Regions from separate parts of the Paenibacillus sp. FSL R7-0163 genome, predicted to be linked through region 2. Evidence: riboswitches for the same ligand, from Rfam matches in the RefSeq annotation. Region 2 holds a riboswitch; each other region holds the start of a gene.
The links. Region 2 has a riboswitch for cyclic di-GMP ahead of NST45_RS24755 (choice-of-anchor A family protein). Riboswitches for the same ligand answer to the same signal wherever they lie in the genome.
Positions count from the first base shown of each region.

Region 1: another riboswitch for cyclic di-GMP. It lies ahead of NST45_RS06620 (thiamine pyrophosphate-binding protein); the one in region 2 lies ahead of NST45_RS24755 (choice-of-anchor A family protein).
Region 3: another riboswitch for cyclic di-GMP. It lies ahead of NST45_RS16740 (DUF6612 family protein); the one in region 2 lies ahead of NST45_RS24755 (choice-of-anchor A family protein).

Region 1 covers NZ_CP150224.1:1,512,700-1,521,048, reverse strand. Annotated here, with positions in the region: gene NST45_RS06635 (SDR family NAD(P)-dependent oxidoreductase) at 1-509, opposite strand, end outside; gene NST45_RS06630 (YafY family protein) at 669-1,625, shown strand; gene NST45_RS06625 (HAMP domain-containing methyl-accepting chemotaxis protein) at 1,747-2,997, shown strand; cyclic di-GMP riboswitch class I at 3,172-3,268, shown strand; gene NST45_RS06620 (thiamine pyrophosphate-binding protein) at 3,424-5,064, shown strand; gene NST45_RS06615 (carboxymuconolactone decarboxylase family protein) at 5,075-5,443, shown strand; gene NST45_RS06610 (hypothetical protein) at 5,649-5,999, shown strand; gene NST45_RS06605 (ketoacyl-ACP synthase III) at 6,054-7,046, shown strand; gene NST45_RS06600 (DNA-binding protein) at 7,123-7,338, opposite strand; gene glpK (glycerol kinase GlpK) at 7,353-8,349, opposite strand, start outside.
Region 2 covers NZ_CP150224.1:5,633,755-5,642,103, forward strand. Annotated here, with positions in the region: gene NST45_RS24745 (alpha/beta hydrolase) at 735-1,670, opposite strand; gene NST45_RS24750 (LPXTG cell wall anchor domain-containing protein) at 1,820-2,182, opposite strand; gene NST45_RS24755 (choice-of-anchor A family protein) at 2,287-4,026, opposite strand; cyclic di-GMP riboswitch class I at 4,135-4,225, opposite strand; gene NST45_RS24760 (hypothetical protein) at 4,721-5,113, shown strand; gene NST45_RS24765 (ASCH domain-containing protein) at 5,310-5,723, opposite strand; gene NST45_RS24770 (MarR family transcriptional regulator) at 6,056-6,469, shown strand; gene NST45_RS24775 (SDR family oxidoreductase) at 6,483-7,304, shown strand; gene NST45_RS24780 (DUF3221 domain-containing protein) at 7,495-7,839, shown strand; gene NST45_RS24785 (hypothetical protein) at 8,155-8,349, shown strand, end outside.
Region 3 covers NZ_CP150224.1:3,748,093-3,756,441, forward strand. Annotated here, with positions in the region: gene NST45_RS16735 (NADH-dependent flavin oxidoreductase) at 52-1,215, opposite strand; gene NST45_RS16740 (DUF6612 family protein) at 1,328-2,176, opposite strand; cyclic di-GMP riboswitch class I at 2,294-2,385, opposite strand; gene NST45_RS16745 (RNA polymerase sigma factor) at 2,589-3,107, shown strand; gene NST45_RS16750 (DUF4179 domain-containing protein) at 3,091-4,707, shown strand; gene NST45_RS16755 (Cof-type HAD-IIB family hydrolase) at 4,860-5,660, opposite strand; gene NST45_RS16760 (pseudouridine synthase) at 5,922-6,686, opposite strand; gene NST45_RS16765 (RsmB/NOP family class I SAM-dependent RNA methyltransferase) at 6,689-8,209, opposite strand; gene NST45_RS16770 (DUF309 domain-containing protein) at 8,311-8,349, opposite strand, start outside.

The DNA.
Region 1 (8,349 bases), 2.7 Mb from region 2:
AGATCATAATAGAAGTTTCCAAGATATTTGTAATGATCCCAAAAGGTTGTGTGGATGATTAGACCGCCAGCTTTTGCCTCACGCATTAATGGAATTGCATAATAATTTGTTATCAACTGTGCCCTCACACCCGCATTAAACATATTATCCCAATGCGCTGTAGGAAGCTCCCAGAAAGACTTCTGCTCAATAGGTAAATCGTTGCCGCCCCATACATTGTTGACTAAAATATCAAGCCGCCCTTGCTCTGAAGCAATCTGGCGAATGACCGCCTCTGTCTCCTGATCTTTTGTATGATCACATCGTATGGCGCTGCCGGACCCTCCCTCCGCTTTTATTTCCCTAAGTACGTTATCAATGCTCCGCTTGCTATGCTCTGTGCCAGAAGCCTCTGTCGTTCTGCCCGTAATATAAACGAATGCACCTTTCCTTGCCAGCTCCAATGCAATTCCTCTACCAGCACCTCTGCTGCCTCCGGTAACCAATGCTACTTTTCCTTTTAAAGTCATGTCCTCAATCCTTTCTACACTTGTTTTTCTCAAAATGTTCTGTATTTAATCCTTACCTTATATAAGTATAATTCTTTAATATGACATCAACTGACATATATAATATAATAATTAATTAAGAACTAACTAACATTTATTAGGAGGAGGAATGTTCCCTTAATGAGAGCCGATCGTTTGTTATCCATCTTACTTTTGCTGCAAAATCGTGGAAAGATGACGTCCCGTGAGCTAGCCCAGACCTTAGAAGTGTCTGAACGAACTGTGTTTAGAGATATGGAAGCCTTATGTACAGCGGGAATACCGATTCTTGCCGAACGGGGACGCGAAGGAGGTTGGATACTCACAGAAGGATACCGGACCTCCTTAACGGGTATGAAGCCCTCAGAAATTGCTACACTGCTGCTGTCCGCAGACTCCTCAATCTTAAAAGATCTGGGTATACAAAACGACTTCTCTTCTGCCGTGCTTAAGCTGGAGGCTGCTTCCCCATCCAGGCCGAATAATCCAGCCAGTTACCTGAGCCAGCGCATTCATATTGATGGTGCCAGCTGGCACCCTTCCGACGAGACGTACCCGTTCCTATCTGTCTTGCAGGAAGCTGTTTGGGAAGACCGTAAAGTGAAGATCACTTACCCACGGAATGACGAGATGAAGGAGCGTTTCATTGAACCTCTCGGGTTAGTCGCAAAACGTGGAGTTTGGTATGTAGTGGCACGAACCGAGGGTGAAATGCGGACTTTTCGCGTGTCGAGATTAATACAAGCTGACGCAACTTATGAATCATTTGTCAGACCTGAGGCTTTTGATTTAAAAAGCTACTGGGAACAATCGACTTTAGCTTTTAAAGCAGCACTGCCAAAATATGTAGTGAACTTAAAGGTGAATGAGTCTATTCTTAAAGAATTACAACGTGAAAGATATGTAACTATAACTTTAGTAGAACCCTCTGCTAATACTGGGTGGATGAACGTGGAGGCCGAGTTTAATGCTATAGAATCTGCCTGTCGTATCGTACTCTCTTTCTCTCCTTCAGTTATTGTTTTAGCTCCTATCGAACTAGTAGGGATGGTAAAGTCTGCTATTAAAACAATTTCCACAATATATGAGGAATTTTGACATGAATTCTAAATATCTACTACTTAAAGAAGATTTATGACACTTCTCTATAGACCAATGACCTATAAATCCCCTATAATAACACCATTACATAAAATTTAATAAGGGGGACATTTTACCAATGAGCTGGATGCACAAACTTCCGTTAAAACAAAGAATTGTTGCCGGATGTTACCTCGTTGCCGCACTGTTTGCTATTCCTGTCTTAGTTACGTTAATGATTCTAGGTCAATTTCTCGTAGGAATTATACTAGTAGTTGTTCTTGCAGGTCTGACTTTACCTGTTGCTCGCTTCGTGGAGAGAACGCTTACATCATCTTTTGATGATATTGCTAATGTATCTCACAGTATTTCGAAGGGCGATTTCACTAGCAGAGCGGACGAAAATGGCTCAATGGGTGACGTAAGCCGCTCCTTTAACACAATGATTGATAAGCTCAAGAAGATTCTGACCGATGCATCGCAGATCACCCGTCAAGTTATGGATGCAAGCCGCGGAATCGAAGATAAGAACCAGAACCTGAAGATTGTCATGGCACAAGTAGCCTCTTCTTCTACTGAGCTCGCTCTTGGTGCAAATGAAATATCTACGGATATCGCTGATATGACAGAATCCATTAAAGACATTGAGACCAAAGTATCCAATTATACGAACTCCACCAAAGAAATGAACAGACGTTCAATACATACCTTAGAACTTGTTGAGCAAGGGCGCCAATCCGTAGATACACAGGCTGAAGGCATGCGCAAAAACATAGAGGCTACACAAAAAGTGGCTGATACTATTGAAGCTCTCTCACAAAATGCCCGCGGGATTACGATGATCACCAAGACCATCACAGAGATCGCTGAGCAGACCAACCTGCTGTCACTGAATGCCTCCATCGAAGCTGCTCGTGCCGGAGAGCATGGTCGGGGTTTTGCCGTTGTAGCTCAAGAGGTTCGCAAGCTTGCTGAAGAATCTACGGCATCCACAAAAGAAGTATTCGGCTTGGTCCGCAGCATTGAGTCAGATATTAAACAAGCCATCGATAATATTGCCATCAATGAAGAGGTTGTGCAGGTTCAGAATGAAATGATCACTCAATCTGCCCATATTTTCGCACAAATTGTACAAAGCGTGCAGTACATTACCGAGCAAATCTCTTCATTCTCTGCGGAGAGTGATCTTATGCTAGAAAGTGCCTTGAAAATTTCCAGTGCAATTGAGAATATCTCAGCAATCACCGAAGAAACTGCTGCTGGCACGGAAGAGGTATCGGCGGCTATGAATGAACAGATTAATGCCCTGCAGTCTGTTGCAGAAGAAACGGAAAAAATGACCCAGGCCGTATTTAATCTGCAAAAAACCATTCATATCTTTAAATTCTAGTTCAAAACTATCAACTGCCACCTAAGCTGAGTCTTAGGTGGCAGTTTTTTTCGCGAGGCAAAACTTCATCTCTTGGACAAGACTTTCGTCAAATTTCGAGTTTTTTTAGCGGATTATGTTGACAAAAATTAATGAGGAATATATTGTAAAGGAAAATTATTCTTATCAACTATAAATTAATATTGGCAAAATCCTCGAAAGAGGATGACGCAAAACCATGGATCTACAGCCTCATTTTTTCGTTTGAGGCCATGATTGCCAGGTTGCAGAGGAACCAGGACGGCTGAACTATTGTTCAGTCTTAGCGGTGCCTTATGCCACCAACCTGTGCTTACTATAGAGCACAGGTTTTTACTTTTTGAGTATATTGATCTATCGTATCTATTCGGTAGATTAATAACTAATATATATCAAAAAACTTGTGAGGTGTTTCTTTTGAAGACAGTCGCAGATTACATGGCGGAAGCACTACGTAACCTTGGAGTCACCCATTCTTTTGGGATCATTGGCAAATCCATTTGTCCAATAGTTCTAAAGATGGTGGATTACGGTATTGAATTTATTCCCGGCAGACATGAAGCAAGCTCCGGATTCGAAGCAGCAGGGTATGCGCTGAAAACGGGTAACCTAGGCGTAGCATTTGGTACTTCGGGTCCTGGGGGAACTAACCTGCTTACAGCAGCAGCACATGCGAAAGCTAACAACCTACCTGTCCTATTTATTACCGGCCACCAATCCATTACAGAGCTTGGAATTCCTCAATGTCAGGACTCCACCTCTTTTCTGGCTGATTTAGCTGATATGTTCAAACCTGCCACCTTGTTCAGTAAATTGGTTGAACGTGGGGATCACTTTGGTACTATTTTTAATCATGCGATTTCTGTGGCCCTGACCAAACGGGGTCCTGTTCATCTTTGTATTCCTTTTGATGTACAAACTGAAGTATTGGAAGAATGCAATATAGTAATCCCAGAAAGAGAATCTCTAATTAGTCAAGCTAATATCGATAGAGTCATCGATGCTATTCAAGCTGCTAAGAATCCTTTGATTATTGCGGGTAAAGGAATTAACCGCTCCGGAGCACATAAAGAGCTTGTTCAACTCGCAGAAACTTTTAATATTCCTGTAGTAACATCTCCAGGTGGAAAAGGGGCTATAGTCTGGGATCACCCACTCTATCATGGTCCTATTGGCGTTGGCGGTTCGACCCACGGGGACGATTTATTGAATAAAAGCGATTTATTTATAGTGCTTGGATCACGTTTAAGTGATATGACCATCTGTAATCTTAAACGGGAGAATCATCCAGCAACTTTAATTCAATTTGATATTGATCCAACCTTTGTCGGAAAAATACTATTGTCCAAAACGATACCGGTCACTGGGGACCTGCGCGATAATTTGGTGCACTGCCTAAATCATATTGACCCAAACACAATCACCAAACGTGAGGCTTTGGCCGATGCGGATTATTCAGAAGAGCTTCCAACCCTCAAGAATCTTTCCCTTGCTTCGGTAATGAGCACTTTAAGTGATTTGATCCCTTATAATAATTCAATTTTCGTTGATGATGGAAGTCATGGATTCCACGCTGCAAAATGGTACAAGGTTAAGAAACCGGGCAGCTTTGTTTTTGATGCGTATTTTGCTTGCATGGGTAATTCGATCGGCATGGCTATTGGTGCAAAAGTTGCTGCTCCTGAAGAAACTATCCTCTGCATTACAGGTGATGGTTGTTTCATGATGCTCGGCGCTGAGATTAACACCGCTGTCTGCAAAGATATCCCTGTCATCTTTATCGTGGTCAATAATAAGCAACTAGATATGGCTCTTAAGGGTATGGAGAAAACCACAGGTCGTATCGATGGAACTCTATATGAAGTACCAATGGACGCCGTAAAATTCGCTGAATCTCTAGGTGCTAAAGGCTACAAATGTGAGAATGCGGATGAATTCACAGCTGCAATTAAAGATGCGGTAGCTCTAAACCATGTTGCCGTTATTGAACTACTAACAGACCGTGATGAAGTCCCTCCGACTGCACACCGTACTTTGAACCTAAACTAGGAGGCTAACCATGAAGGAAAATATCAACAGTGGTCTCAACCACTTCACGAATCTATCAGGAGACTATGGCGCAAAAGCACTAGCTCCAATTAAAGACCACTTCCCTGACTTGGCTGAATTTATTATGGGGAATGCCTATGGCGATATTTTTCAACGTAATACTATAGCCCCTGACTGGAAGGAAATCGCAGTCATTTCATCTTTAATTTCAATGGGTCAATTCGAACAGTTGGGCGTTCATTATGTCATGGCCCTTCGTGTTGGAGTTACCGTAGAACAGCTTAAAGGTATTCTATTACACTTAGTACCCGTTATAGGGGCACCTAGAATCATTACAGCTTTTAATATCCTGCTTGCAACCATAGAAGAAATCCAATAACCCAACAGTTCGACAACAATATACAAAATTCGACTTTATTATTGCATACACTTGAAAAATATGCCTATAATAGAGTCGGAATATCCCATTACTTGCTGTATAGTGTCGAATTTTGACTTTTATAAAACAGCTAAATGGATATACATGGCTGGATATTGCAGTCGAACTGTTTTGGACAAATTCAATCTATGGGAGAGATTTAGGCATGGGAAGTTTCGTTTTGAAGACAGACACTACAAACAAGGTTATTAACATTGAGTTAGATGGAACATTTTCTGAAGAAGATGGTCTAAAATCTATTCAAGCTTATCAACAAACTATCAATCCAATTACTCCAGCTGACTATGAACTAAAAATCGACTGCAGAAAGCTAAATGTAACTGCACCAGATGTGGTACCTCTTTTAGAAAGCTGCTTTGTAATGTTTAAGAATGATGGGTTTGTAAAAGTAAATCTAACGCTTGAAAATAACCCGATCCTCAAAATGCAGCTTTCCCGTCTTGGCCGTAAAGCTGGACTCGATAACATCGAGATCATTTCTGCGGTTACAGTCTAGATCTTTTAATCTTAATATGTAGGCCACATTTTACTGCTTTCCTGGAGGCGTATTATGACCGGAATTCGTATTAAAGGCATTGATATCTATCATCCCAGCAATATAGTTGGTAACGACTTTTTCATTAAGCATTTTGACGAAAAAGGCATTGATATTCGAGGTCTATTATCCGCATTAGGTCGTATTACACGGTATAGTATTAAGGATGCGGATGAGAATTCCCTTACGATGGCTTTTGAGGCTGCCCGGAATGTTCTGGAGAAAAGTGGTCTCACAGGTGCCGATATCGACCTTATTGCCTATGCAAGTCAAACTCCTGAGTATATCTTTCCTACCAACTCATTAATGATTCACCGTTTGATCAAAGGCGCATCCCATACAATCTGCATTGACAGCAACGCTAATTGTGCGGGTATGACGGCTTCAGTGGAACAGGTTAGCCGTCAGATGCAAGCGAATCCTAGGATTAAACGAGCGTTGATAATCGGCTCCGATTATGTAACCCCTCATGCCGATAAGAATGATCCAGTCTACTACGCTAACTTCGGTGATGCAGCGGCGGCAGTCATTCTTGAACAAGCTGAGGATGTAGTCGGTTTCATTGACTCTATCTACCAAACGGATCCTTGTGTTTGCGATAAATCCAAGTTCCCGTGCGCAGGCCTGGCTAAACTGGGTAAACAAGGTGTAGCGGCTGGAGAGTTTAATGTGAAGTTTATTCCTTTTGATGATTCCATTTGCATAGATGCTGCTTCTGAGTCTATTCGTACTCTACTATCTAACAACAATATCGCGCCTGAAGCCATTAAAGCAGCCTGCTTCTCACAGTTTTCATTGCCTAATATCTTAGAGATGTGTGAGAAAGTCGGTATTGATCGCAATGTAGCGGTATACATAGGGGATGAATTCGGATATACCTCTACCAGCAGCCCATTTATTGCTCTACATAAAGCTGTAACTACTGGAAAGATCGAACGTGGTGATAAAGTCCTGTTCTGGACAGTGGGCGCCGGTTGGCAAAATGTAGCATTTGTTATTGAATATTAGGAGCTATATAACAAAAAGCGGCAAGCTAGGGATTCACCTAAGCTTGCCGCTTTTTGTTATAAATATGAACGCAACATCAGGACTTACTTGCAAAGGTGAGCCCCTTTTCCGCGAGAGCACTCCGCAGTAGAACGATCGCCTTTGGCCCCAATCCATGTAGCTGCAGAAGCTCTGCCTCCGTAAGCTTGCTGAATTGTTGAAGCTGAACATATCCAGCCCCATGCAGGGCTCGAAGCGCCGGCTTAGATAGTCCGCCCGGCAGATCAGATTCGTTTCCGTTAACCATAGACATATACAGCCCCTTTATCACTGATATCCTTCATGCTTCTCCCAACCCATGGTACGCGCTACAGCGTCCTTCCAGGCGTTGTAACGACCTTCCCGCTCAGTAATACCCATCTCAGGCGAGAAGACCCTCTCAGCCTTGTTGAAGCTCTCTAGCTGGGCACGTGTCCAGACTCCGGACGTTAACCCGGCCAGAAGCGCTGCACCTAGCGCTGTTGTCTCCGCATATGTGGTTCTAGTAACCTCACTGCCCAGGATATCAGACTGGAACTGCATCAGCAAATCGTTACGCACAGCTCCGCCATCCACACGAAGGCCGGTCAATGGCATGCCTGCGTCTTTTTCCATAGCTCCTATTACATCTCTAGATTGAAAGGCTAAGGACTCCAATGTAGCTCGTACCAGATGTCCTGAGGTAGTGCCCCTGGTGAGGCCAAATATGGCTCCACGGGCGTACATATCCCAATAGGGTGCCCCCAGTCCGGTAAACGCAGGCACAACGATAACCCCTTCGCTGTCCTCTACTTCCCTTGCTTTAACTTCTGAGCCTGCTGGCTCCTCTATAAGACCAAGCCCCTCCTGCAGCCACTGAACAGCCGCTCCGGCTACGAACACACTGCCCTCGAGGGCATAATAGAGTTCATCTCCCATACCCCAAGCTACAGTGGTCAACAAGCCATGGCTGGAGGCTACAGCTTCTGTGCCTGTGTTCATAAGTATAAAGCAGCCTGTACCATAGGTGTTTTTGGCACTGCCGGGTTCTAGACAAGTATGTCCAAACAATGCAGCCTGTTGATCTCCAAGTACAGAGCGAATTGGAATATCCGCCCCAAACCACTGTTTGTCTGCTATTCCAAATTCGCCGCCAGACATTCTTACTTCTGGCAGAATGGTACGCGGAATACGAAGCTCTTGCATTAGCTCTTCATCCCAGCACCGTTCATGAAGATTGAACAGCATCGTACGTGAGGCATTGGTAACATCAGTGACATGTACGGCTCCGCAAGTAAGTCTCCAA
Region 2 (8,349 bases):
ATTGTCAGTTTTAGAGAGCTGTTCACAAAATAGGCACGCAAAATAACCCCAGCAGACACAAGCCCTTCGTCTCTGGCATTTTCAGTTGTAGTTTGTAGCGTTTGCAAAAATATCCAACTTACATTTTAGCCCATTTGCACCGAGATCGCCCATCTCCTCTGGTTTACTAGCTTTTCCGGAATAATTCACAATTAACCCAATTTAAGTTACTTTCAAAATCTAAGCGCTCCTTATCGAGGTTTGTTCCTCTCTAGAATCAAATAAACCTTATCTTGGAATTCATTATTATATTTGCCTTTTAAACAATAGTGTGTTATATTTATATGGTATTTGTTTTTCGATATATTGAATATCCCCACCAAGAAGATGTCAGGCCGACTATTATACACATCGGCATTTTGGACAAAGAGGCTTTATGTTTTCTTGCAGTACTCTTCCTTTTTATGAGATTAAATTCGAAATATAGCATTCCGATTCACACTGGCGCGGTCAATGGAGCCGCAAGGGCAAAAGAGAGGTAGGGCTTTTGTCGTATTGGAAGGATTATTCTCGCCACACGGCTGCTGGAAATAACAAGGAATCAAGACACCCGTTACTCACGAACGGCGGGGGATGAATATAACGAGAAAGCATGACGGTACGATCCTTATTCAAGGACTACGTCATGTGTGGAAAAATATAGGCGCCCGATAACCGCTACCTAGCGGATATCGGGCGCTGTCTACGTTCAGGACTTATTTTACATATCGGCTTACAAAAGCTGTTACTACATCTATATACCCCGCCTTATCCGTATCATAAGACAATCCATGCCCCGCTTGCGGCACTATGAGCCTCTCCTTTGGACTCTGGCATGCCTCATACAATTCATTCATCATAGCAAAAGGTACAAAGTTATCCGCATCCCCGTGAATAAAAAGAATCGGAACCTTCGCTTTCCGCACTTGTTTTAATGCAGAGGCTTCACCAAAACCATACCCCGCCTTCAAGCGGGTGATTAGACTTGCACTTTGAACGAAAGGGAAACTTGGCAAACGATACATGCGCCGTAGTTGGTAAGATAATTGTGCTTTTACTGAGGTATAAGCGCAGTCCGCAACAATAGCTTTTACCTGCGGCGGAAGATCTTCCCCTGAGGTCATTAGCACTGTAGCACCGCCCATAGAAACACCGTGAAGCACAATTTGAGCACTAGACCCAGTCTTTTTAATCATGTATTCAATCCATTGCAAATAATCTTTTCGTTCCGGCCAACCAAAACCAATGTAATCCCCTGCGCTATCTCCATGCCCCCTTGCATCGGGAATTAGGATGTTAAAGCCTAAGTTCTCGTAGTAGATTTTGGCGTACGCCCCCATATCCTTTGCTTTACCTGAATAACCGTGGGCTAGAATGGCTGTGCGTCCCGCAGCACGATTAGATTGGAGTAAGAAACCTCTTAGTTTAAGTCCATCTGCAGATACGATCTCAATATTCTCGAAGCTCTGGCGAGAGACCCAATCTTTCCCCTCCCCCCAAGAAGCTCCGGCAACCGGAGGATCAGCCTTCAGATTAGGATTATTACTTAGAAATACCTTTGGTGCTCGTTTAATAGCAATACCATAGAAGAAAAATCCCACATAGATTAGAATCCCTATGATGATTACAGCGCTAATAATGAACCATATCAATTCGCCTTCGCCATCCCCTCTTCATTTCTTTTGCAACAAGAGTATACCATCTACTTAGAATGCACCAAACTATCGCAATCATGACATACAAATAGAGCCGCCATCGGGACACCCCCCGAAAGCGACTCTATGTTGTGCTCTACCGTTTATTATTTATTCTTTTTGGAGAACTTGGTTCTCATTAATAATCCGATAAGTGCAAAACCTAAACCTGCTACATAGTAAGGTGCAGGACTTGATTCACCCGTTTTTGGCAATTCCTTCACAGGTGGCTTACCTAATGGGATCGTATCGTCCACTACGATGATTTCATCAGGTGTTGGTGTTGGCGTTGGTGTCACTGCCGGTACCGGGCCTAATGGGATCTCATCATCATCAACAAGTACTTCTGTGCTATTCGACGGTGTTGGTACTGGCGCTGGTGTCGGCGAAGCTACAGGCCCAAGCGGCACAGGATCTTCTGCAAGAACTATAGTGCCAATTACGGATGATGGCGTTGGTGTCGGGAACACCGAAGTCTCTGGTGTCGACGTTGGTGTTACCTCTGGTGTTGGTGTTACCTCTGGCGTTACCGTCGGTGTCGGTGTTGCTTCTGGTGTTACTGTCGGTGTCGGTGTTACCCTGGCGTTACCGTCGGTGTCGGTGTTACCTCTGGCGTTACCGTCGGTGTCGGTGTTACCTCTGGCGTTACCGTCGGTGTCGGTGTTGCTTCTGGTGTTACCGTCGGTGTCGGTGTTGCTTCTGGCGTTGGCGTTGGTGTCGGCGTCACTGTTGGCGTCGGCGTTGGTGTTGGCGTCGGCGTTGGTGTCACTGTTGGCGTTGGCGTCGGCGTTGGTGTCACTGTTGGCGTTGGCGTCGGCGTTGGTGTCACTGTTGGCGTTGGCGTCGGCGTTGGTGTCACTGTTGGCGTTGGCGTCGGCGTTGGTGTCACTGTCGGCGTCGGTGTTGGCGTTGGTGTCACTGTCGGCGTCGGTGTTGGCGTCGGCGTCGGCGTTGGTGTCACTGTCGGCGTCGGTGTCGGCGTTGGTGTCACTGTCGGCGTCGGTGTTGGCGTCGGCGTCGGCGTTGGCGTCGGCGTCGGCGTTGGTGTCACTGTCGGCGTCGGTGTCGGTGTCACTGTTGGCGTCGGTGTTGGTGTCGGTGTCGGCGTCGGCGTCACTGTTGGCGTCGGTGTCGGTGTCGGTGTCGGCGTTGGTGTCACTGTCGGCGTTGGCGTTGGTGTCACTGTCGGCGTTGGCGTTGGTGTCACTGTTGGCATTGGCGTTGGTGTCACTGTTGGCGTTGGCGTTGGTGTCACTGTCGGCGTTGGCGTTGGTGTCACTGTTGGCATTGGCGTTGGTGTCACTGTTGGCGTTGGCGTTGGTGTCACTGTCGGCGTTGGCGTTGGTGTCACTGTTGGCATTGGCGTTGGTGTCACTGTTGGCGTTGGCGTTGGTGTCACTGTCGGCGTTGGCGTTGGTGTCACTGTTGGCGTTGGTTTCGGCGTTGGTCCAGGTTCATCACCATCGTATGGATAGTGGTGAAATTCACCACCACCAGTCCCTTTGAGTGAAGCCGCCACTAAAGTACCGTTAATCTGACCATTAATAAAATCAACATGAGCATAGGGGGCAAGTATGCTTCCCATTACACCTATGCCTGCCATATCCAGATACGCAGCTTGGCTAAAGTTAAGCAAAATTTTCTTGCTGTTCAACACGTTATTAGGTAGAAATCCGAAGTTTTTCATTTTTACGTTAGAACCATCAATATTAATAATTGCTGTAGATCCTGAGGGAACATTTATTGTAATTCCATAGGTATTAGAGACGTTATCTCCTGGAACATTAAAAACATTGACCGCAGGATCTGTACCTGTCAGGGTAAGACTGCCATATTGGTACACTGTTGTTCCATTCGCCGGCAATGCTGCAAGTTCTGCTGATTTGTCCTTCAAAGACTGACCTACGGCTGAAAAGTCAATCGTACTCCCCTGTCTTTTTGTACCTCCCTTGAGGAGCGTTACATTCCCTGAAAAATCTCCCCCGTGCACGATATTCCCATAAACAGTACCTCCGTTGAAAGTAAGATTCCCTCCAACAACAAGTGTGTCAGTCAAGGAAACCTCAGCAGCGGTCAACCTATCTCCAACACTATAGTTGGTTAAGTTAACGTTACCTCCAGCAGCAAACCTTCCTTCCGTATCCGAAACCGTTGTTATATCCCCTAGAATAAACACGTTGTAGTCCCCTGCAATTCCCAATGTAGAAGAACTACTAGCTCCAGCAACTCCAGCTCCTAATGAGGAAAGCCCACTACCTACCGTCAAAATCCCAGCTAATACAAGCGAGAGTAACGGTCTTATTCTTCTTTTCAAATGGCACACCTCCTAAAACTATGATTTATATTAATCAGAATAATTACCAGAAACTCTAAAGGACCTAACAACAAAAAAGACCGCCAAAAAGAAGTGGAATTCCCTTCTCATGGCAGTCGGACGGTCATTGTGCCTTTAAGACACTTTAGACTCCTGGACTTTGCGTCCCGCCCTTTCAGACGGTTTGCTATTATCATGACTATATATATGTATTACACTGCAAGTCCAGAACTGGTAGCCGAAGCATTCTCTCCAATAACCGTCTATGACTTTTAATACTTTTTGAATTAATAACAGTTTAGCGCCCGACACCCACAATTGTCAATCAATTCCTTTCGATGATCCCCCTCATTATTACCATACAAAAAAAGCGCCTAAAGGCGCTTCGCATAAGGTTTTTCATTAAATTTTAAAGTAACTGTATATAGCCCAATATGGATATCCATAAGGGAACACTCAGAATTAAACCAAAAAACAATCCACGTTGGAGGCTGCCCTCTTTTTCCATCATAATTCTCCTTTATGTGCGTCCGATACATTAATTTTTATTATTACAATTTTAATATAATTTATTCTTCGTTATTTAGTTGTGAATTTAATCACATTGAATAAGCTGTTTAGAAATACCATTGATTATTTTTGGAATATCGGGGTAGAATACGAATATACGTTCCTATTAGAGGTGATGAGATTCATGCATAGAGCAGAAAGCAGGGACAACATGCTGGTGAAATCTTATTTATTGCTTCCGATGATTTTATCAGCTTTCGAACGGGACTCCGCCATTTTATCTACACACTTACGAACACCCGCCCCTTATCTGGAGGTGCTTGGAACAGCTGCTGCAGTAGCTACAACAGATCTAAGGGATGTTCGTGCAGAAATGAGAAGACGGGGAATCAAGGTGTATGAGCAAAACAGACTTAATACGGGAATTGAAGCCAAGTATATATGTCGTGGCTATCACGAACGAATGCTGCTGTTGAATGACATTGTTGCGGCTCAGGCTGCCATCCATATGCGCAGATACCTAGGGCTGGATATTTCCTCTTTTAAGAGTTACGAAGAACAGTTTCAAATTAAATAAAGCTGTATAGAAGCCGCTCTACTCTCCCCCCATCAATTAGTGAACAAAAAAATAGGCCTTACCATGGGAGTTGGCAAGACCTGAGAGAGATATACCACAAAACACTGGGGGGTGTTTGGTGTCTTCAATATATACCTCGAACCTGAAAAAAAGCTGATAGGCACATAAAAATTACATTAAAAATATCATTCGCCGTTCAGAAGTGATCCGAATGCTCCCACAAGCTTAGCCGACCTTTGGCTGGAATTGGATGGCTTAATGGATGAACCCCTTCAAGCTTCCAGGCAAACCGTCCTTCGCTATAGTCGCCAAAATCATATTCGTTCCCATTGATCCATTCCCTTAAATCCACCTCTGGAGTAACCACATAACATCCCGCGAGCTGACCTGTAGCAATAATAGCTCCTGTCGGCAAATTATTTGCTGTATAGCCATGTTTCGCCAATACTGATTTGTACGGTTCCTGTTCACAAATCTTTTTGTCAATCCTCATTCCGGCATGGATGCCTAACTCGCCGCGGTAGGCTGTTCTCCATGAACGAGTTTCAAACTCTTTTTCACCAAGAGCAATTAAGGTCGCCCAAGGCTGCCGTATTGTTATACACCGCATGATATCTATCCCCTTTGTTTATGTTGGACGTTTGTCACGGATGCCACGGATCTCGATCTCGCGTTGTGTAATCTTGCTCGCCTTGATCTGATAAATAATCCCAACCGTTTGGTCGATACTCATTTCCATGATTGATCGCCTCTAAAAATAAGAACATTCATTTTTATTATATACAAACAAAAGTTCTTATAAAAATATCAATATTATTGACATTCACCTGTAACTCCCCACAATTTAAACAAATAAAATAATTAAAATTGATAAAGGAGAATATAGTTTGTATACTAATCAAGTAGTTAGTGTGCAAACTATATAAAGAGGGGAATTAATTTATGGACAACCCAGGACAGTTATTAATAAGAGTAAGTCTTGAAATGAAAAAAAACTTAACAAAAAAACTTTTACTTTATAATGTAACAGCTCCTCAATGGGCAGTATTAAAAGATATATCTATTCATTTAGAAGGAACAACTCCAGCTATGATTGCAGAGCGAACTTACTCGGATCGCCCTACAATAACGGGTATACTCGAGCGACTTAAAGCAAAAGGACTTCTGGACATTAGAGATAATCCAAATGATAAACGATCAAATCTTGTATTCATTACAGATTCGGGAATGATAATTAAGAGTCAAATAGAAGTTCTTAGTGACGAAATCATGGATAACGCACTTAAAAATATTTCTGAACAAGAAATGTCCACGTTTATGAACGTGCTTAAAACGATCTATTTAAATATTAGTTAGGGAAGTGAGACTTATGATTCTAATCACAGGGGCAACCGGTAATGTAGGACGTGAAGTGGTTAACGAACTAAGGAAAAGTGAAACACCTTTTAAAATTGCCTCCCATCGAAAAGACAGTGAGTATGTTTATTTTGATTTTGAAAATGCTGATTCTTTTCGTCCAGCGTTAACAGGAGTGAAAAAATTATTTTTACTGCGCCCTCCTCATATAGCTGACGCAAAAAAATATTTCCAACCCCTCATAGATATCGCAAAGGAAGTCGGAGTTGAACACATTGTGTTTCTATCTCTATTGGGCGTAGAGAAAAACCCAATTGTTCCACACCATAAAATTGAAAAAATCATTAAAAAATCAGGAATTCCATATACTTTTTTACGCCCAAGTTTCTTCATGCAAAACTTAATTTCTCAACATGGGGAAGAGCTACGTAAAGAAAAGGAGATCTATGTACCCGCAGGAAAAGGCAAGACTAGCTTTATCGATGTTCGTGATATCGGTACTGTAACAGCTAGAATCCTAACTGAGAATGGTCATGAAAATAAAGGTTACTCGTTAACGGGAACTGAAGCGCTAGATTACTATGAAGTAGCTGAAATTTTATCTGAAGAGCTAGGAGAAACAATCAAATATGTTAATCCATCAGTTCTTCAGTTTAGAGATAAAATGTTAAAAAAAGGAATTAAAAAAGAATTTGTGACTGTTATGATTGGAATTTACTTCACTGCAAAAATTGGATTAGCCAAAAAAATCACGCCTGATTTACAAATATTACTTGGTAAAAGACCCATTACATTCAAAGAATTTGCACATGACTATAAGTACGAATTAGTTTAATCATGGTGGTTTTTTGGCTATACCATCAGGAAGCATTTCAGGATACATTGTTACTGCCGCGTGCGAGGGGAATCAATAAAGGTCGTCATAATGGATATGCTGCTGTTTATTCTTATATTGGTAATGTACTAAATGCTATGCCTGTGCAACCGATGTAAACTAATGTCGTAACCACTAGAGGGGAAGGTCCATGATTCAAAAACCACGTACTACTATTAAATGGACTCTTATTTTTGTTTTTTTGTTATTAGTCACCGCCTGTAGTAAGAATGATGAAGTTTTGAAAGGAATTGTACATACAATAGATGTAGAAAATAAAAGAATTTTAGTAATTTCCGAATTAAAAGAAGAAGACTTGAACAAGGAATACAAGGAGGTGCTCGAATCTAATGAGTACTCTCAAGCCATTTGGGTAAATAAAGTTGCACCTTCTAAATATAAAAAAGGCGATGAGATTAATGTATTTTTTGAAGTAAGTGATGATTCATTCCCTGCACAAGTTACCGCCAAAAAAATCACCAAAATCAAGAATTGAGCAAAAAGAATAGAATCTACTATAAAGAAGCGGCTTCTCCAAAGGGACGGCGCTTCTTTGTGTAGATTTAAGGAGAAATCCATATTTATAAATGCACTCTGTGCAAAAAAGTGACCCCACCACTTTCGGCAGGGTCTAGATCTATTTTATAAGGGGGTTATGTGATTACTATAATCCTCTTAGCTTAAATAAGTATGAAGCCCGTCTAAAGATTTGCTGAAATATTATTATTTTTATCGAAACCGATCAAATATAGTAACGTATCAATCTTAATTTTCAAATTACTACATATACAAAATGGAGGTGTGTATAAAGATGAAAATACTCAGTCTATTGCTTGTAGCATTGTCTTCCATTGGAGTAGTTGCCACATTCGGGTTTTCAACATTCAGCTTAATCACAGGAATTATAGGAGGGCTTATTGCAGCATTTGCAATTTCAGGCTACTTGCAGTCTGTCAGACGTGATTACCCCAATGAGAGCTATGAGAATAAACAAGTTAAGTATCAA
Region 3 (8,349 bases), 1.9 Mb from region 2:
GAAATTTACCGCGGAACGTTATAGATTTAGCGCTCAAAACTGTGTTTGGGTTTAGCGTAAACGATCAGGCATCATTAATTTAAGGAATTCTAGAATACCATTCTCTACTACGAGTTCTTCTCTATCTTGATCAGCAAGTACTCTTCTGATGATATCTTCTTTACCCTCCAGCACTTTACTTGTCCAATGAGGATCAATGATAAGAGATCGTCCTACTGCTACTAATTCAGCATTTGTCAACGTTTCCTCTGCGTCCTGTTTGGTACGGATATCTCCTACCCCAATTAAAGGTACACGGCCATTGATTTTCTCATGTACATATTGCAGGATTGATTTTTCTTTAAAATCTTCTGATGCAGAAACTTTCTTAAAATCCCCTAATGAAATATGCAGATAATCCAGCTTTTTATCAGCTAATTTATCAATAAGATAAAAGGTGTCTGTGATTTTAATGCCAGGCTCTTCATATTCTTCTGGAGAAAAACGATAACCGACAATAAAATCCTTAACCTTTGAATTGTCAACGACAGCAATAACTGCATCCACTAATTGGTTAATGAAATTAAATCTTTTCTCTAAGCTTCCGCCCCATTGATCATCACGACGGTTGGAGTGTGGAGAGAAGAACTGTTGGACTAAATATGTGTTTGCTCCATGAATTTCTACCCCGTCAAATCCAGCTTGAATAGCACGTTGAGTCGCTTTTTTAAAATCCTCAATTACACCGAAAATTTCATCTTCTGTTAATGCTCTTGGAATTTCTGCATTCGGACGTTCGGCAGCAATGGCGCTGGAGGAAACTGGTTGTACGCCACGTAGTATTTTTGAATCTGTCATTCTTCCTGCATGGAATAGTTGTAAAATAGCTTTTGTTCCATTTCGTTTAATAGTAGATGCTAATCGGCTAAGGCTAGGAATAAATTGATCGGAGGAAACACTAAGTTCACCTTCCCATCCTTTTCCACCCTCTTGTACATTTGCTGCCGCAGTGATGACCGCACCTACTTCGCCCGTTCTTAGTGAATAGTATTTCAATTCATCTTGTGTTACTACACCGTCATAAAAGCTCATTCGCGTGGTCATTGGAGCCATAACCACTCGATTTTTTAATGTCAGTCCTCTGCGAAAATTTAATGTTGTGTCTAGTGCTATCATCTTTTCCCCAACTTTCATTAAATTATATTTAAACAAAATATTATATACATGCGCATACATATAAATTACAGCAATGATTTATTCTTGTCAACTAATAAACAACTGCTGTTGAATACAACAAAAAGCGCTGTTCAGCGGAACAGCGCTTTTTGCTCGATATGAATCGTCCTTATTATTCTAGTTCGGCCGGTTTTACAATGGCTGTACCTTTATTATTCTTGGAATATTTAGCTTCAATTTTCGTGGTGTATGTATCTTTGGCTCCGTCACTTACCAGCACATAACTCAGATCGACTGTCAGCTTTTCCGTTTGCCAGGTCTTAGTATTGACGAATAATTTCCACGTTACGCTTTTGGGTTGAACTGTCTCACCATCCCAGAGGTTCTCCTGGTCATAGAGTTTGATTATCCCCTTAGCTGCTGTCGGATCGGTTACCGTGAATTGTAAGACCGTTTGTGCGCCAGCCGTGCTGACTTTCATGGATTTTTTATAACTTTTGACCGAATCAAGCATGGAAACAGGATCGTATTGGCCTTTAGAGTAAAAGGCATCCCATTCCGTTTTCTCCAGTCCAAGCCAATACTGTGCATCAGGATCGATCGGCTCCCCGTCATCGTCGTAACCTTCATCTTCAGATTCATCGATCAGTTCACTTCCGTCTACAAGATAGTAAAACTCCTTGTCATTGGCATATAGACTGTACGATGTTTCTAAAAGACTACTAGCGACAGTGCCTGCTGCGGCAAAATTCGGCAGACGGTTGATATCCAGCTTCAGAGTGTTGGTGTTGCTGATACGCACCCCGCCGCTTTGAATATCCTGTTTTTTGGTCACATCCAGATGGAAATTCTTTATTGCTTTGGAGGCTGCCGTTACTTTGCTGATCATCTGATCCGCGGTTACTACTGTTGAGGTAGCTGCAGACACTACTCCTGGATTAGACATCCATCCGATCGTTCCGGACAGCAATAAAGCACCTACTGCCAAACTAGTACCTATTGTTTTGAAAAAACTATTCATGTACTTCCCCTTTCGGCCCCTTGCGATAATGTAACGCCGTATAGGTCGAAATAATAAAAGAGCTCAAAATAGACTACATATTCTTAGAGCTATCCTTTATGCTTCATAAGACATCCCTATGGCGGCCTGGCGATCATTTCCTTCTGTCGAAAGGCTTTAGACCCATGGCTTTGTGTCATCATCTTTCGATGATTTTACCTTTAACGCGGACATTCAATTAGTTTTAATAGATTAGGGACGCATGTCCCACCGCTAATTTTATCATGGTTATAATTACCTGTAAACGACTTATCTTCCATTCGAATTCGCTATGATACTCAGAAGAAATACTACAATCAAAATGAAAAATGAACGATTACATACGCTTATAAGTCTTATTAATGAGAACAGCAGAGACAGGGGGTGCAGCAAAATGAGTGACCGGGAAATTTTCGAGCTCTATAAAGAACAAGTATATTATTTTTGTTACTACTTAATGAAAAATCAGGCAGATGCGGAGGATATTTCCCAAGAGGTATTTGTAAAAGTTATCTTAGCGGATAAGTCGAAGGTAAGAAACTTGAAAGCTTGGATTTTACGAATTGCTTCGAATGAGTGCAACAGTGTGATCAAAAGGCGTAAGACGGGGTGGATGAAAGAAGTACGTAATTATTTACTATCCAGGTCTGAGGAATCAAACCCTGTAGAAAAACGTTTGGATCGACAGGAAACTAAAAAAGAATTACAAGGGTTATACAGTCAGCTTCCTGACAAAATCAGAATGGTAGTAGTCCTTCGTTTTATAAACGAATTGACTGTACCCGAGATTTCTAAAGTTATGAGCATACCCGAAGGAACTGTAAAATCCAGACTGAACAAGGGACTTAAAATACTAAATAGAATGGGTGGAACCCAACTAAAGGAGCTGAATAGTAATGAGTCTCTATATTGAAAAAGATAAACATATTCCCCGACCAGATTATGATTTGATGTGGACTGCCATAGAACAAGAAGCATATACACGTCAAAGAAATCTGCATGCCTCCCAGAATACTCCTAGGCCTAATAAAAAGGTTATTCCTATCAGTATTGTCTTTTCTTGCCTCTTACTTGTAGCCATTCCTGTATTCGCTAGTATGACGATTAATTGGGATAAAATTGGTGGTCGAAGTGTGAGTAATGCATTAAATAACGGCATCGGTCAACAGTATAATCTTCAAACTTCCAGTTCAGGAGTAACAATGAATTTGAACGGTGTTGTAACTGATGGAGAAAAAATGAAAATGCTGTTATCACTTGATACTAAATCTGATCTATCCCAATATATTGGATTTGCTACAGAGGAAAACATCATCACTAGTGAATCCGGTGCCAAGGCAAAGGTATACGGTTATTTAGAATACGATCCTGAAAGCCAGAAACTCATTGGAGTATATGAAACACCTGATACATTAAAGGATGATAAAAAGGACTACAAGTTTGAAGCACGGAATCTCATTTTTTACCGTGATCAGAATATTCCCTTACAATCTAATCATCAAGCAGGAGATACAATAATTGATACTGGAGTTAAGCAATACCCAAGCATTCAAATCGAATCCGTTCGACATGTTTCCAATCAAACCATTATCCGTTACAAAGTCGCTGCATCACCATCTGACTTAGGACGGGGTAACCCACATTTGGTAGTTAGTACTGGTGGTCAAGAGAATGAAGCAATTCCAACCATCATGCCTAACGAAGGATCGGATTTATTTATTGAACAGGTTTTTAATATAACTGAATCAGATTGGAAGGAAGCTAGTCTTCATTTTAGTTACATTGAAGAAGCGAAACGATTTTCAGGTACGTGGAAGTTCGATTTTAAAGCAGATGGACAAAAAGCAAGTGAGGCGATTTACACTAAGAAACTGTATAACAGTCCTGAATTTCAAGAAAAGACCGGTATAACCTTAGATCAGCTAGTGGTTACCCCTTTGGATATCCAAATTCTAATAGATGAAAATGATTCGCTTAAAAAAGGAATTGTCCACTATAATACCGCTCAGTTGGTTATAGGTGATAAAACAATCACTGGGGGTTGGAATTTGAAAGGTGATCATTCCGAAAGCTACCAGCATTTATTTCAATTCGAATCTCCGGAATGGTATAACGACTGGTCCGATGTTCCAATGAAACTTATATTAAAGGATGCTGTTATTGAGAAACGTGATACTACTAAGAATTGGATCACTATAAACAAACCTAAAGAAGAAAAGCAGTTCACTTCACTTGATGTCGATGGGTTAAAAATTGAATTCACTTACTATACTGAGGGCGAAAATTTGATTGTCGAATCAACATCCAAATCTTCTGGCTTCAAAAGTGTTAACCAAACTACGTTACGGATTAATGGCAAAGAGGTGGTGCCTGAAATTACGCCTAAGGGCATGATATCTGCAGGAACTAATATTGATAGCTACAAAGATATTCCTTTCGACGAAAAAATCGAACTGAACCCTGGTATCTATAAATATAGCGATCCTAGCCGGAACGAGGAAATTAAACTTTAATACAGGAAGTTAATCTATGTCCCGCCCTTTCTAGTTAATCCTAAGGGCGGGTTATTTTTGGATAGAATCATTTCTGTTTATGTATCTCTTTTATTTCCTTCACACCAAAAAAAGCATAGAACGGACTCAAGTCCGCTTTATGCTTTCCATTATTAAGATAAACAATATTTAACCAGCGCATCTCGCACACCATGCTCGTTGTTTGACCCCGTGACAGCATTCGCTGCCGCTTTGACCTCAACCGGAGAATTATCCATTGCAACGCCCATACCCGCGTATGTAAGCATAGAAATATCATTAAAATAATTACCGATCGAAAGAACTTCCTCTTGCGGAATTCCCAGCTTCACAGCCAGATTCTTTAAGGCGTTGCCCTTGGAGGCTTCCGGATGCATCAAATCAACGAAAAATTCACCACTGCGCAAAATATTGTACTCATGGGTCCAAGTACGCCATTCACGTTCAGCTTCGTCAAGGATTTCTGGTTGTGTAAATACAGTAAACTTAACAACCGGTTCACGGAAATCTTCCCATGCTGGCAGTGTAGCCGGCACGATACGGAAGTGTTCATACATATAATTGGCTTCTTTGGTCAGGTTTTCTACATTATCTACATACATATCAAAAGCCGTATTCACATCATAATGAATATCATGCTTTCTACAATAATCAATATAAGGGTCAAGACCACGAGCATCCATACCGTATTGATGCAGCACTTCCCGATCTTTCACACGAACCGTTGCAGCTCCGTTATGACCTAGCACATAACCAGACAACCCCATTTCCTCCATAAAAGGAATCGAGTTCTGCGGACTGCGGCCGGTACATAACACGATTTGCCCACCAAGACGCGTAACCTCAGCAATGGCTTCTTTATTCTCAGTGCTCAAGTGGTGATCATCATTCAACAGTGTACCATCCACATCTAGTGCAATCAGTTTGTATCTCATACTCCCACCATCCTTGTCTTTCTTTTTCTATATATATTGAACCTGGCTATTTGAGTTAAGTTTCAGTCGCAACTGCGGTGAATATTTGGACTTCCAGCCGCTGTTGTTTCCAGATTTCTTGATTTATACCGTTTAATAGTGGTTGAAATCCGGAAACAAAGGCGGTCGCTATCGCTCTTACAGTTCCAAATTTCCCCTCCGTCACTCCATTCCCTTATCCCAAGTTTCCAAATTCAATTTATATACCATTTTTTCTATATATTATTGTTCTGGTGCTTCTGTACTTAAGAGTGCCAGTTCCTCTAGCGTAAGTTCCCGGCTAGCTCCCAGTGGCAGACTTTCGTCCAGCCTCAATTCTCCCATAGATACTCGTTTCAGAAAAGTGACTTTTTTGCCGACAGCTTGGAACATTCGCTTCACCTGGTGAAACTTTCCTTCTGTGATGATCAGCGAAATATGTGAGATTACTTTACTGCCACGTTCTCTTCCCAATATAGTTAGCTGTGCAGGTAAAGTAACATATCCATCTTCCAGCTCGACACCTGCCGCAAAAGCCGCTACATCGTCTGCATCTACGTCTCCCTCAACTGTAGCTTCATAAGTCTTAGGGACATGCTTGCGTGGCGATAGTAGTTCGTGGGCAAGCTGTCCATCATTGGTGAGCAGAAGCAGCCCTACTGTGTCCTTATCTAACCTTCCTACAGGAAAAGGTTCAAACTGTACATATTCCTGCTTTAAAAGATCCAGAACAGTCCGATCCCGCTTGTCCTCTGTTGCCGACAGAACTCCCGGTGGCTTATTCATCATAAGATAAATAAATTCACGATAGGTAACAAGCTCGCCGCCAACCACAATTTCATCGTGATAAGGGTCTACATGAAATCCACTATCCTTGACGACTGCACCATTCACGGTAATTAAACCTTGCTTGGCTTGTTTACGAATATCGCTGCGTGATCCTACCCCCATATGGGACAATACTTTATCTAAACGCTGCTTTTTTGCAGTTTTCCCTGATAGGCTCATTCTTACATCCACCTCCAGCCTGCGGGATATTCATTCTTGAGCACACCGTCCTGCCACTTCCCCCAGCCTGCACTATAACCATCTATGCAGACCAGTACGTATCCTTTTTGGGTAGTTCCTATTTTAATAGAGAGACGTTCTTGACTAATCAACAATGTCTCTCCTTTAAGATAGGAAATAGCTTCATTACTCGTACTGGAAAGTGAGACACTTCGGCAGCTCTCTTCAGGGTGTAACGCGGTAGCCATTGGATGTCCTGGGATAAATCTGCCGTTACGGACATGTCCTACATACCATCCTGGACGAATCGCCTTTAATCCATTTAATCTTTCCTTAGGTAGTGGGGAGATGTACAGATGATCACCGAAGAAAATCGGATACCCTTTTGGCTCCCAGCCAAGCTGATCTTTTATAAAATCTCCATATGCAGCCAATGCTTGCTCTTCTCCTGAACCTTGACGGCCACGTTCAGCGCCAGCAGCAGATTTATTAGAGAACTTACCTTCTTTCCCTCGTCTGGCTTCTGGTTTGTTTGAGGATTTAACATGAGCAGTGCCTTTTTTATTCGTATTCCGTGTAACTGCGCTCAACTTAACTTCGGCTTGATCACGTTCCTCCGCAGATACCTTTGGCCCTACATGCTGCAGCACAGCCATGAAATGTCCTTCACCTTTTACTTTATGCGGCCATAGTCTTGCCGTCCCTGATAATTCTCCAAAACCTGGAGCAAACGAGCCAGTGCCTCCAACTGTAATCACCGAAAACTGTGGATGTTCAGAAATAAACTCCGCTATAATTTCCTCATTTTCTTCGGTAGCAAATGTACAGGTGGAATAGACAAGTGTACCTCCCGGTGCCAACGCTGTTGCAGCAGAACGTAAAATATCCCGCTGCATGGCAGCATATTTGGCAGGTGTACCTGAATCCCACTGCTTCACCATGTCTTCGTCTTTACGGAACATCCCTTCACCTGAGCATGGAGCATCAATCAAGATTTTGTCAAAATAAAGCGGGAATGCCGCTGCAATATGATCTGGACTTTCGTTTAATACGATACCGTTGCGCACCCCATACAGCTCTAGATTTTTGGCTAAGGCTTTCGTGCGTTCTGGATGAAGATCATTGGTAACCAACAAGCCTTCTCCTGAGAGCTTGGCAGAAATCTGTGTGGATTTGCCCCCAGGTGCAGCGCATAAATCAAGGACACGATCTCCTGGCTGTACATCAAGCAGTTCCACAGGTGCCATAGCGCTTGGCTCTTGAATGTAATACAATCCCGCGTGATAATGTGGATGTTTACCTGGTCTAGCCCCATCCTCTGTATAGAATCCGGTTGGACACCACGGAATGGGTTCCAGCTCTAAAGTGGAAAGAGCTTGCAATTTCTCCACTGAAATTTTCAATGTATTAACACGAACGCCTCCGTTAGGGGTCTCCTTGTACGAATCCGCAAATTGATTATAATCCGTTCCCAGCAAGTCCATCATACGCTCGCTGAAAGAACTGGGCAGTTGTGCCGCCATGATGCCGTCCTCCTGATAGTACTGCTAAAATTTAGGTGTTTAAAGATTCAAGGAACACCCTTACGGGTGTCCCTTTGGCAATACTCATTTATAGAGGATCATTATTTACGATGAGAAGAGGTCGGTCTCTGAGGACCTCG